Regions from separate parts of the Alteromonas sp. AO-Serp genome, predicted to be linked through region 1. Evidence: predicted binding sites of a transcription regulator. Region 1 holds the regulator's gene; each other region holds the start of a gene.

Region 1 (3,160 bases):
AATATTTATTGCTAGAGGAAAGCCTGCAAGCTATTCCCAGCAATTGGAAGACGGCACGCCAGTTTCGGCAAAAGCTAATGAAATACGCTATGAAGTGGTGAACCGAACGATTTCTCTTGCCGGAAACGCAGAGTTGAAACAAGACACCAGTAAAGTACAGGGTGACAACATCACGTTCGATATGATTACCGAGCAATTGCTAGCGACTGGCGGCGCAGGTAAGGATGGTGAGGGTCGAGTGACCACAGTATTCACGCCTGAGACCATTCGCAAAACTTCGTCTAAGAAAGACAAAAAAGACAACGAGGGCAATGAATAGCAATGGCAACTTTGAGCGCTAAAAATCTTGCTAAGGCTTACAAGTCACGACAGGTTGTACGAGATGTAAGCCTGTCTGTCTCAACGGGTCAAATTGTTGGTCTTCTTGGCCCAAATGGCGCTGGTAAGACCACCACATTCTACATGATTGTTGGTTTAGTGAATCTGGATAAAGGCAAGATTGAAATCGACGACAATGAGCTAACTCATCAGCCCATGCACGAGCGTGCACGCCGCGGAATTGGCTACCTACCGCAGGAAGCCTCTATTTTCAGAAAGCTCACAGTGCATGAAAATATCATGGCCATTTTGCAAACCCGTAAAGATTTAAATTCACAACAGCAAGAAGAAGAAGCAGATGCGCTACTTGATGAATTTAATATTAACCATATACGTAATAGTACGGGGATGAGTTTGTCAGGGGGCGAACGCCGACGCGTTGAGATTGCCCGCGCTCTGGCAGCAAAACCGCAATTTATTTTGTTAGACGAACCATTTGCTGGTGTTGATCCAATATCAGTTAATGATATAAAGAAGATAATACAACATCTTCGCGATAGGGGGATTGGAATCCTTATCACAGACCATAACGTACGAGAGACATTGGATGTTTGTGAAAAGGCGTACATTGTGAGTCATGGCGAGCTTATTGCGCAAGGAACGGCGGAACAGGTTTTAAGTAATCAAAAAGTAAGGGATGTATACCTAGGCGAACAATTCAGGCTATAGTTAATGTAACCGAATTGTCATTTTTCAGTTTCGCTCTGGTATATTCAATTTAGAGCATTTAAATAAGACGTAGATGAAACCATCTTTACAGCTAAAATTTAGCCAACAACTTACCATGACACCACAGCTTCAGCAGGCCATTAAACTGCTGCAGCTTTCTACACTTGATCTTCAACAAGAGATCCAAGAAGCGCTCGATTCTAATCCGCTATTAGAAGTTGAAGAAGGTAACGACGAGCCGCAACTAGAAAAGAACAATATCGACAACGATGACAGCGGCTCTGAGGCCACTGCTTCTGCATCTAGTGACACATTAGAAGCCGGCGATGCACTTGAGAAAAACGATCTTCCCGATGAGCTGCCAATCGACAGTACGTGGGATGAATACTACTCTGCTTCATCTTCGCCTGCTCCGGGTCCATCCAATGACGACGAGCAAATCTTCCAAGGTGAGACTACTGAAGATATTCAAGAGCACCTTCTTTGGCAAATGCGCCTTACCCATTTCTCGGATACCGATCGCGCAATCGCTACAGCAATCATCGACTCTATTGACGAGTCAGGTTATTTAACCGTTACCCTTGACGATATTTTAGAAGCGGTTAACGATGATGATATGGAAGAGCCGATTGAAATGGACGAAATAGAATGTGTGCTTAAGCGCATTCAGATGTTCGACCCTATTGGTTCTGGCTCTCGCTCTCCACAAGAATGTTTGATGGTGCAATTGCGCCAGTTTTCAGAAGACACACCGTGGCTTGCTGAAGCAAAGCAACTGATTGAAGAGTACTCTGACTTACTGAGCAGCAAAGACTATCGTACGCTTATGCGTAAAAGCCGATTGAAAGAAGATCAGCTACGCGAGGCAATGCGTTTACTGCAAACCTTGAATCCTCGCCCAGGTAGTGCTTTAGTTACTAAAGAGCCTGAGTACGTTATTCCTGATGTCTCAGTAACCAAGAAAAATGGCCGTTGGGTGGTTGAGCTGAACCCCGACAGTCTGCCTAAGTTAAGCGTAAATCAACAATACGCTGCAATGAGTCGCCGTGCCAAGAATAGTAGCGATTCACAATTCATCCGCTCACACATGCAAGAGGCTAAGTGGTTCATAAAGAGCCTTGAATCTCGTAACGAAACCTTAATGAAGGTTGCAAACTGCATTGTGCAGCAGCAAATGGGCTTTTTTGAGCACGGCCCGGAAATGATGAAACCAATGGTGCTAAATGATGTCGCAGAAATGGTAGATATGCACGAATCCACTATTTCGCGAGTGACAACGCAAAAGTACATGCATACGCCACGTGGAATCTTCGAATTGAAGTATTTCTTCTCAAGCCACGTTGCAACAGAGTCTGGTGGTGAATGTTCATCTACAGCGATTCGTGCATTGATCAAGAAATTAGTGGCCGCTGAAAAGCCTAGCAAGCCGCTAAGTGATAGCAAGATTGCTTCATTGTTGGCCGAACAAGGCATTAAAGTTGCCCGGCGAACAATAGCAAAGTACCGGGAATCGTTGTCGATCCCGCCGTCGAACCAACGCAAAAGCCTTATTTAATCGGGCTTAATAATATAAGGAAGACGAAATATGCAAATCAACCTTACTGGTCATCATGTCGAAATCACCGACTCTTTGCGTAATTATGTCGATACGAAGTTCAGCAAACTTGAACGTCACTTTGATCACATTTCTAATGTGCATGTCATCCTGAACGTTGAAAAATTAAATCAAAAAGCCGAAGCGACCGTTCATTTAAGTGGCGCTGAAGTATTCGCATCCTCAGAAAATACCGACATGTATGCGGCGATTGACAGCATGGTTGATAAACTCGACCGGCAGGTAATCAAGCATAAGGAAAAACTGAAAAAACATTAGTAGTTAATTAAGCATGGATATACAAGCCATCGTAAGTCTGGACCGCACCGAGTGTGCGGTTCAGTGTAATAGTAAAAAGCGAATTCTTGAGATCATCGCTGATATCGCTGCCAAGCAAAACGAGAACATTGATCAGGCAACGATACTCAACAGTTTGATGGCTCGAGAGCGTATGGGTAGTACAGGCATTGGCAATGGTATCGCCCTGCCCCACGGACGCCTGCCGGGCCTTGAGAAAGT
Region 2 (3,160 bases), on a different contig from region 1:
TGCCTGCTGTTTGGATGGGACGCCAGCCGTAAGACACCGTACCTACAGAGCTATTTACGCCGTAAAGCGCGTTATCGACGCCCGTGAAAATACTCGGCTTCGTCAACATTTCTGGCGCAATCGGAATTTCAGCGAAATAGTGCCCCGTTTGCGGGTCGATCAGCGTTGCGCTTCCTATGCGAAAACCCGTGTTTTCGAATATACCGCCGCGAATAGTCACGTCAGCCTGCGCTTCTGCCATGTTCCTTGATTGCAAATCGACTCGCGGATCGTATTCTAAGTTAGATATAGGTGAATTAAACGTCCCTACCGGCTTGTTGTTCGCCGTCGCCGCCCCTTCAATCGTAATTTTTTCTACGCCTTTTTCGTTGCTGTCCACGCCAGAGTTAGCGTTTGATGAATCAACACTTTCAGCGGCCATGGCGGCAAAAGGTAAAGTACAAAAGAGCAAAGATAGGGTTGTGTGACGCATTCAGTGTCCTAGTTAAAAATTTAGGTTCAGCCTGCAGGCAAGAGTAATAAAAACGCGAAGTGTATAGCATTAGTAGACCGAGGAAAACGCTGCGCAGGTGAGTTTAGACCAGTAAGTTTATTTTTACTCACAGCTCTGCACATTTCCATTTATCAATATAAACAGCCTGTATGTATCTGTAGCAGCCCGCAATAATCATCAATCTCACCTTATTGTTTGCTTACCTTCCTTGCTAAAAGAAACGAGATAACATAACGTTCATGACCTCTGCAAAACCTGCCAAAGACACGTAATACCTTGCTTATGCTTGATATTAAAAGAAGGGATCTCGCGCTTCATCGATGCACTAGATTTTGCGCCCACCATTGTTAGACAAAACAACTCTGGCGGCATGTTCGATAGCTTTGCGATCCGAAGTTTTTCTGGCGATGAAAATAACCCATCGGGTTATCTAATAAACGGTTTCAACGTGCGTGGCTATAGCGGTAATAGAAGCACGGTTAACGTTCAAACCACAAAGATCAACACGCTCTAGAGTGTGTGACTCACAAAGATCCAAGTACCAACCGAAACAAGCACAATGCCACCAAATGTCTCTGCTCGCTTACCTATCAATGTTCCCATAACACTGCCCAACATAATGCCAATAGTTACCATAGAAAAAGTGGCTATCCCAATTAACGTCGCAGCAATAGCAATGTTCACGTCAATTAGCGCGAGACTTGCACCCACTGCCATTGCGTCGATGCTTGTGCCTAACGCAGTAATACACAACAAAATAAAGGATTGTTTTTGAGACGTCGACTCTTCTTCGGCAGGTTTCAGGCTCTCGAGTACCATATGAATACCTAAACCAGAAAGAATTATTAGCGCAATCCAATGATCCCATGCTTCAACGTATGAAGACGCCGCGCGACCAATGAACCAGCCTATAAATGGGGTTGTTGCCTCTATGAGTCCGAACAAAAGGCCAATTTTGAGAGCAAAACTTAGACGAGGGCGATTGATTTTGACACCTTTGCCTATCGCTGCGGCAAACGCATCTGTTGACATAGCAAAGGCTAGCAAGATAAGAGCGAAGATACTCATAGTTTTAGAACTCCGGTCAGGCTAATTGAGTCCACGACAAATCCGCACGCCTGACCTTTAAGCGTGGACTTATCGATGGTCTCGCCAACCAAGAGGTGTTTGTACCATGGTAATGTGACCAATTATGTTGATACAAACTTTTCCATTCGAAACGGAAACAGGCTACTCCCCAACCGAGGGCCCTAAGGTACTATAGCCGCTATAAACTAATCAAGTTGATTGCGACAAACTGTCCAACTTGAGATATAAATGACGCCATGTTCACGCTCTTTCGATTGCACATATTCCAACAGTGCTCATACACTCAATTTTATTAAGTGTCGGCAACCAAGTATTTTTTCAGCGTTACGCTTTGCGCCTCTCTGCTACTCATGGACTCCCTGAATAAGCCGTTGTCTTAGCGAGTTAACGATTTCATTGTTCATCCCTTTCCTCTGCCCGTACAATAGAGACACTTCGTTGTTGCAGCGCCAGTATTTCCGGCTCGCACTGTGTAATTCGACAACTCATTGCTAAAAGAGACTTTTTTATGAGAATTCTACTTTCCATTGCCTTCGCTACCATTCTTGCAGGCTGCGCTACTCTCTCTCAACTGGCGGTTTACACTGTATCTAATGCCGAGTTAGAACAAGTGCTTGATAGCCAAGTGAGTAAGCTGCAAAAGCAAACGTCACTTGCTGGTATTCCTCTTTATTTAGACGTGGAAGATATGACAGCAACCATAGGCCCAGATGGCAGAGACGTGGTTCAGCTAGGCGCTATTGCCACGGCGCGTATTAGTGCATTTGGGTTGAACTACCCTGCAAAAGTAAGTCTAGCTTTGGAAGGCACGCCTTATTACGACAGTGAAGAAAAAGCGATTTTTGTGCGCTCATTGTCTCTACTTGATAGCACAATTGATGCTGGCGGCTTTAAGGGTAATTTAGCCCCTGTAAGTGGCGAATTCATGCAGCTCATCAACGGCTATCTAGCCACTAACCCCGTTTATCGCTTAGACCCTGCGAACAAAGCAGTAAGCATGCTTTCAACGGTACCTTTACAGCTAACTGTAGAGCAAGGGCAGCTTGCACTTCGACCTAAACAATAATCATTGAAAAAACGTATGAAGTGTCAAGATTGTTAATGGTTAAAGGTGCAAAAGTAACCTGAGCCTCGATGCTCGCAAACAGATTTTCCCATTCAGTGAAATAGGCAGGCATAGTGACAGAACATATCAAAACACTAGATGAATTCGCAAAGCACGTAGATTACTCTTTGCTGAATACCCTTACCCCAGACCCGCAGTCGACGTGCGATGGTGACGACCATGACCCGCGCCAAGTGTTTTCAGGTCACTATGTGCCAGTTACTCCGACCCCATTAACTGCACCGACGTACGTTGCTCATAGCGAAACGCTGTTTGCCGAATTAGGCTTAGACGATAGCTTGGCAACATCTAAAGATTTCACTCAGCTGTTCTCAGGGGACATGTCGGATGTACCTGCTCCAATGAAGCCCTTCGGCTGGGCAACCGGCTACGCACTTTCTATTTACGGTACGGAATACACACAGCAGTGCCCGTTTAGAACAGGTAACGGCTACGGTGATGGCCGCGCAATC
Region 3 (3,160 bases), on a different contig from region 1:
AAAATAGGGTAGGGAACCATATTTCCATTAATAGCAAGCTTAGAGTTGAGCGTGTCATTGTCAAAGGAGCACGCATCACCGGCGCGCACTGCAGTTAAAAGAGCAATCAGTACTAACAAACACTTACGCACGTTTAAACTCCTTCAATTTCTCAATAATATGGCTGTCCCGATTGTATGCATCGCGGCGAAATACAATGGTTCCTGCTTCATCTGCAAACGCTGTGAAGTACACAATAAGAACCGGTATAGGTTTCTTTAAATACAGTGTACTGGTCTCTTCACTTTGAAGTAATTGCTCAGCTTGCGGTATTGCCTCTGTCTGGCCTGAATGAGTAAGTACCCACTGAGACAGCTTCAAAGGGTTAGAGACTCTTATACAGCCAGAGCTGAAGTTTCTTTCTAATTTCGAAAAAAGGCTGTGATCGGGCGTGTCGTGAAGATAAATGGCATGCTTATTTGGAAGCATGAATTTCACTTTACCAAGGGCATTGTGCGGCCCGGGCTTTTGTCTGAGTGTATAGTGAAATGTACCACGGCTAACATTTGTCCAATCAAATTCATCGACAGGGCTGAAGCCGCTGACACCGGCGGGCTGGGCTTCGTAACCTTGCTCGACCAATAAAGAAGGATTGGTTTTTAATTTCGCCAGCTTGTCTTTAGTGGCTATACTGAAAGGCACGGTCCAGTAGGGGTTAAACACCATATACTTCATTGATTCAGCGAAAACGGGCGTTTGTCTCACTGGTGTACCGACAATCACAGGCATTCCCAGTGTTTCTTCACCTTCAGTAAACCCTCTCAACTGAAACGACGCAATGTTAACGCGTAAATATGTTGACCAAGTTTGATGAGGGAGCCAGCGCCAACGCTCTAAGTTTGCATCAATTCTTTCTAACCAAGAAAACGTGGTAGCATTTAATGCTTCTAAAGTGGAACTTCCCACGATACCATCTGGCTCTAAGCCCGCAGACATTTGAAACTGCTTAACCGCGTCCAGTAAATCTTTATCGAATAACTCTGAATAGGTGCCTGGCCCTAAAAGACGAGACTTCAGCAACACAACTCTTTCGCTCGTTGAGTTCAGCTTAAGTGTTGGGCCAACTGGAATTTGCGTGGTAACTGTAGAAACTGCCGTGAGTAAACTACGCTTTTTTTCTAACAGTAACTGGTATTCATGGTGTGATGGCCACATGGCCCGCAATGTTGCAGAAACACCGTTAGTTAATGCGTGATTTAGCGATGCCACAGGATCCGCTTCTCTTTGCTTAAGGAACCACTGCGAATCTGCATTGGCGGGGCTAACAAGCCCATTTAATCGATGCAGAGTTTGACTGATGAAGGCATCGGTTGCTAGTACATCTAAGAGTGCCGTATTGGCGTCGCGACTTTCGAGCATTGACGCGTGGTAATACTCGGGCGAGAAGCCATGTAACTCTGAATCAGCAATTTCATGGAGGAGTTCCTGAAGACGGTTTTCAGCATCACTAGTACCAAACCATATAAGCTGATAGCCCTGTTGAGTGTAGACCTCGCTTACCAAAACTCTATTGTGCACACGAGATGGGTTACTATTTTGTGAACCGTATATCTCCACTGAATCAACTAGCAAATTCTCCACACGCTGTCGTAAGTTAGGTTGTTTAGATGCATGAGCTACATGACTAAAAGTCAGCATGATGACAAGGCTGACCCAACAAAACGTTGCAACACGGTTTTGTAGCACTACCATGAATAATCCTTTTAAAACGAAGAGTAGGCCCTAGGAATAGTGACGTAATTATAAACTGTTCGTATGTCCCTCGGATACAAAATCTTAATCGCCCTATACAAGTCACTGTAGACAGTAATCACGCATGATTACAGCTCAGATTTGGATAACTTTTGCGTAAAACACAAAGCTGGCACGTTAGTTGAAAACTCACTAGAAGATTCACATAAAGCGTCAATTTTCTGATAGAGAGACACCAAGCCATGCAGTTATCCGGTTATCTTCAGCGATTCGATAAAAATCAGCTGCAAAATTTTACCAGTGGTTTAGGCGCACCCATCGTCCTTTTGGCAATTATGGGCATGGTTATATTGCCTATGCCGCCATTCTTACTGGACGTGCTGTTTAGCTTTAATATTGCGTTGTCGCTAGTCATTATCTTGGTGGCTGTACTTACCCAGCGTCCAGTAGATTTCGGCATTTTCCCCTTGGTGTTACTTATCGCTACCGTTTTGAGACTAGCGCTTAACGTGGCTTCTACTCGCGTTGTCTTACTTTACGGACATGAAGGCGGCGATGCAGCAGGTAAGGTTATTGAAGCCTTTGGTGCGGTCGTTATTGGTGGTAACTACGCCGTAGGTATTGTTGTTTTCGCCATTCTTCTTATTATCAACTTTAAAGTAGTGACCGCAGGTGCAGGACGTATCTCAGAGGTAAGTGCTCGCTTTACGTTAGATGCTATGCCTGGTAAGCAGATGGCAATCGATGCCGACTTGAATGCTGGTTATATTGACCAGGACCAAGCGCGCAAGCGCCGCGAAGAAATTACTGCAGAGGCCGACTTTTACGGGTCGATGGACGGTGCCTCAAAATTTGTAAAAGGTGACGCGGTAGCGGGTCTTTTTATCATGCTAATCAACATTGTTGGTGGTCTTTTCATAGGCATGATTCAGCACGGTCTTTCATTCGGTAACGCCATAGAAATCTATACGATACTGACCATAGGTGATGGTCTGGTGGCGCAAATCCCTTCATTATTACTTTCGGTCGCTACAGCCATTATCGTTACTCGTGAAAACGAGACTCAGGAAATGGGCAAAGAAATCCGCGGTCAGCTTGGTAATAATCAAGCTCTTTATATAGCCTCGGGCGTTCTATTTGTGATGGGTATCATTCCTGGGATGCCTCATATCGCATTCTTAGGGTTCTCATTCTTGATTGCAGGCTTTGCTTACTGGCAGTCGGTCCAAGAAAAGAGAAAGGCCGCAGAGCCCAAAGTGCCAGACAATGTGGTAAAAGATGAATCGGTCGCACCTGAAGTGAAAGAGCTTGGCTGGGATGATGTTCAGCAGGTAGATACCATCGGATTGGAAGTGGGCTATCGTTTAATTCCTCTTGTCGATAAATCCCAAGGTGGCGAGTTGTTGACGCGCATTAAAGGCGTACGTAA
Region 4 (3,160 bases), on a different contig from region 1:
TTATGTGGACATTGAAGACACCATGGCGGCAAGTTCAGCCCGCCAGCTCATTAAGCAAGTGCCTATCGTTATCGCGGTTTGGCTGCTTTGCACTGGCACTTGTGTCTTTATTTTATACCGTTTGATTTCTCCTATTGGGTCGCTGAGGCAGTTTACTCAAGAAGTATTTGAGTCAAAAGATTATGCGCTGCGCAGTTCACTTAATACATCTAATGAAATTGGACAGTTATCGAATAACATTAATAGTTTATTGGATACCATTGAAGTTGAGTTACTTATCAACTTTGAGCAAAAGCAAACATTGGTTGATCAACAAGAAACCATGTCTCGTCTGGCAAACTTCGATAGTTTAACCGGTCTTCCCAATCGACAGTTTGTTCTCGATAACTTAAGACTTGAGCTAGCCAGAGCCAAAAGAAATGATGAAGACTTACTGCTCCTGTTTTTTGATTTAGATGGGTTTAAGGGCATCAATGATTCTTTAGGACATGAAACCGGGGATCTCATTCTCATAGAGGTTGCTGACAGAGTTCAGTGTTTGCTGCGCGACGGCGATTTATTCGCGCGACTGGGAGGGGATGAGTTCTTAGTACTGCCCGATAGAGATGTGACTACTGACCAAGCGCAAAGCTTGGCAACGCGACTTATTACCGCATTTGATGAGCCTTTTGAACTGCGTGGCTTATCACTAACGGTAGGTTTAAGCGTTGGAATCGCTACGGCTTCTGATGCGGGCTACGACCTAAGCGAACTGATGAGCAATGCAGACCTTGCAATGTATCGCTCAAAAGCGCGAGGGCGGGGCAGCTACACACTGTTTACACCTGATATGGTTGAGTCGCATAAGCGTAAACTCCACTTAGCTAACGGTATTGAGCAAGGAATCAGCAACGATGAGTTTGTTGTTTATTACCAGGTTAAAGTTAACAACGAAGGGAATGTAATCGGCGTAGAAGCGCTTATTCGTTGGCAACATCCTGAATTTGGCTTGGTCATGCCGAACGAGTTTATCCCCATTGCTGAGCAGGGCGGTAAGATCACTGCAATTACCCGTTGGGTAATTAAGCGCGTTTGTATTGATATGCCAGATTTAAAACAATGGGCCACGTCTCCGTTTAGAGCCTCAATCAATTTATCTGGACATGATTTGCGAAGCTCGCAGCTGTTTGACTACATCTACAATACTTTCAAGCTCTATGACATCAACCCAGAAAACATTGAATTTGAAGTGACAGAAAGTGCGTATCTAGAAAACTTTACTCTTTCAAACAAGTTCTTCAGACGCATCGGAAATATGGGGTGCGCCATAGCTCTAGATGATTTTGGAACGGGTTACTCCTCGTTAAGTTACCTGACGCAAATCAATATCGACACGCTAAAAGTTGACCGACAGTTTGTAATGGAAATTCAAACTTCAGAACGAAGCCGTCTTGTGACTGGGGCAATTATTGATTTGGCGAAAAGACTGTCACTCTCGGTATGTGCTGAGGGCATAGAAAACCTTGAACAGTGGAATTACCTTAGAGAGCATGGATGTGACAATGTGCAAGGATTTATGTTTAGCAAGCCCATCCCCTTGTCGGAGCTCACTTGTTCTCCCTCCCATTACAGCGATAGCAGTTTCTCTGTATAGCAAGGCATCGATAAAACCACTTTGACATACAGTGTTTCAAAGTGGTGTTTCTTTTTTGCAACATTTAACCTGTATGCTGAGTGGTTGATAGTACACTTATTTGCATATGCTGCTGTTTTTAATGTGCTTTTTCTTTTTGGTCTGAAAATCGCATAAGCAGTTTGAATGCAATTATGATAGTGGTTAATTGAAGACTAGTGGTAGTATCCATGAGCTTTAATAGCAGCATAACCTGATGACACAGGGCTGGTATCAAAGCGGATTGAGAAGGATTTTAAAAGCGTTTAGCGGAGGATTCATGATGAAACGTCTCGAAAAAGTTTTCTTAGCACTTTGTGCTGTTGCTGCAGTACAAGCCATTTCAGTAGCGGACGCGTACGCAAGTCCAGCGCGCTCGTTGATGCAGGAATTAGACACAGATAAAGATGGTCTGATATCACTTAAAGAAGCGGTTCGACACACAGGTCTACTGCGTAACTTTGGGCTGATTGATGACAACGAAGATGGCAAACTTTCCGAAGCCGAATTGGCAAAAAGCAAGTTGACGCCAGGCAATGAAAAGCTCACAGCAAGTGAGTAGATAAAATAATATATTTAAGAGGGTAAGGTTCTGATAAACAAGGTTTCGTTTGGTGAACGCTTGGTACAACTTGGTTCACTAAGGCAGTTGACGCTAGGTAGTTTTGTACTGGCCCTTATCCCTCTTATAGCCTTACTTTGGCAAAGTCAAAGCGACTTAGCCAAAGTGGGTCAAATGACAACACTTGAAACACGGTTTGTTGTCGATGTTGTTAGCGACATGCAAAGACTCGATAACGCGGTCGTTGACGTAGAGCGCAGCATTCGCCAATTTGCTGTGTTGAGAAATGATAGGGTGGCATCTCTTTCTGATAACGCCATCGATCAATTTGCCGTGGCCGCTGACAATCTATGTCAGGCTCTCTCGGTACCAACTACCTGCACACGACTTTCAGAACAGCTAAATCAATTAGCCGAATATCGAGCGATTGAAGACCAGCTTTTACTTAATGCTTACCTTGCATCAGTGGGCGATAGCGTCGACCAGCTTCGCGACGATGTAGAAGCCGCTATTACTGAACGTGTCAAAGTCCAGCAAGATGATTTAAATGCCATGCAAGCAAAACAAGCTTGGTCTACGGCCATGCTTGTAAGCGTTTCGTTATTGCTAATATTGATGGGGAGTCAGCTTATTGTGAACCCCGTCAACAACTTAAAAAAGATTATAAGGATCATGGCCCACAGCGATGGTCAGCTTCCACCCCTTTCAAGACAAGCGCCAAAAGAACTGATTGATGTAGAGAAAGATTTACATTGGCTTTATGATCGACTACAGCAGTTGGAGCATATTAGAACCGCCTTGCTGCGACACGCTGCTCACGAGCTCAAAACTCCGCTTGCCAGCATTAAAGAAGGCTGCAGCTTGTTGTCTGAAAACGTGGTGGGCGAGTTGAATAACAGTCAACGCGAAGTACTTTCGCTACTTACTGCTAGCACGCAAAGGCTCAA

The links. The regulator sigma-54, encoded in region 1, starts transcription at its own class of promoters, with help from an activator protein. The targets are predictions, from matches to a motif close to GTTGGCACGNNNNTNGNNT.
Region 2: the regulator sigma-54 is predicted to act here: its motif matches at 1,632-1,650, upstream of QVA83_RS03100 (manganese efflux pump MntP).
Region 3: the regulator sigma-54 is predicted to act here: its motif matches at 1,900-1,918, upstream of flhA (flagellar biosynthesis protein FlhA).
Region 4: the regulator sigma-54 is predicted to act here: its motif matches at 1,868-1,886, upstream of QVA83_RS06665 (EF-hand domain-containing protein).

What each region holds. Positions count from the first base shown of each region.
Region 1 covers NZ_JAFLMX010000240.1:3,738-6,897, forward strand. Annotated here, with positions in the region: gene lptA (lipopolysaccharide transport periplasmic protein LptA) at 1-319, shown strand, start outside; gene lptB (LPS export ABC transporter ATP-binding protein) at 322-1,047, shown strand; gene QVA83_RS16325 (RNA polymerase factor sigma-54) at 1,121-2,602, shown strand; gene hpf (ribosome hibernation promoting factor) at 2,633-2,920, shown strand; gene ptsN (PTS IIA-like nitrogen regulatory protein PtsN) at 2,934-3,160, shown strand, end outside.
Region 2 covers NZ_JAFLMX010000036.1:971-4,130, reverse strand. Annotated here, with positions in the region: gene QVA83_RS03110 (TonB-dependent receptor plug domain-containing protein) at 1-472, opposite strand, end outside; partial or broken gene QVA83_RS03105 (TonB-dependent receptor plug domain-containing protein) at 783-995, shown strand; gene QVA83_RS03100 (manganese efflux pump MntP) at 1,004-1,561, opposite strand; yybP-ykoY riboswitch at 1,614-1,741, opposite strand; gene QVA83_RS03095 (YceB family lipoprotein) at 2,091-2,648, shown strand; partial or broken gene QVA83_RS03090 (protein adenylyltransferase SelO family protein) at 2,759-3,160, shown strand, end outside.
Region 3 covers NZ_JAFLMX010000002.1:59,274-62,433, forward strand. Annotated here, with positions in the region: gene QVA83_RS00370 (D-Ala-D-Ala carboxypeptidase family metallohydrolase) at 1-131, opposite strand, end outside; gene QVA83_RS00375 (L,D-transpeptidase family protein) at 124-1,731, opposite strand; gene flhA (flagellar biosynthesis protein FlhA) at 1,974-3,160, shown strand, end outside.
Region 4 covers NZ_JAFLMX010000083.1:3,449-6,608, reverse strand. Annotated here, with positions in the region: gene QVA83_RS06670 (putative bifunctional diguanylate cyclase/phosphodiesterase) at 1-1,633, shown strand, start outside; gene QVA83_RS06665 (EF-hand domain-containing protein) at 1,932-2,213, shown strand; gene QVA83_RS06660 (sensor histidine kinase) at 2,274-3,160, shown strand, end outside.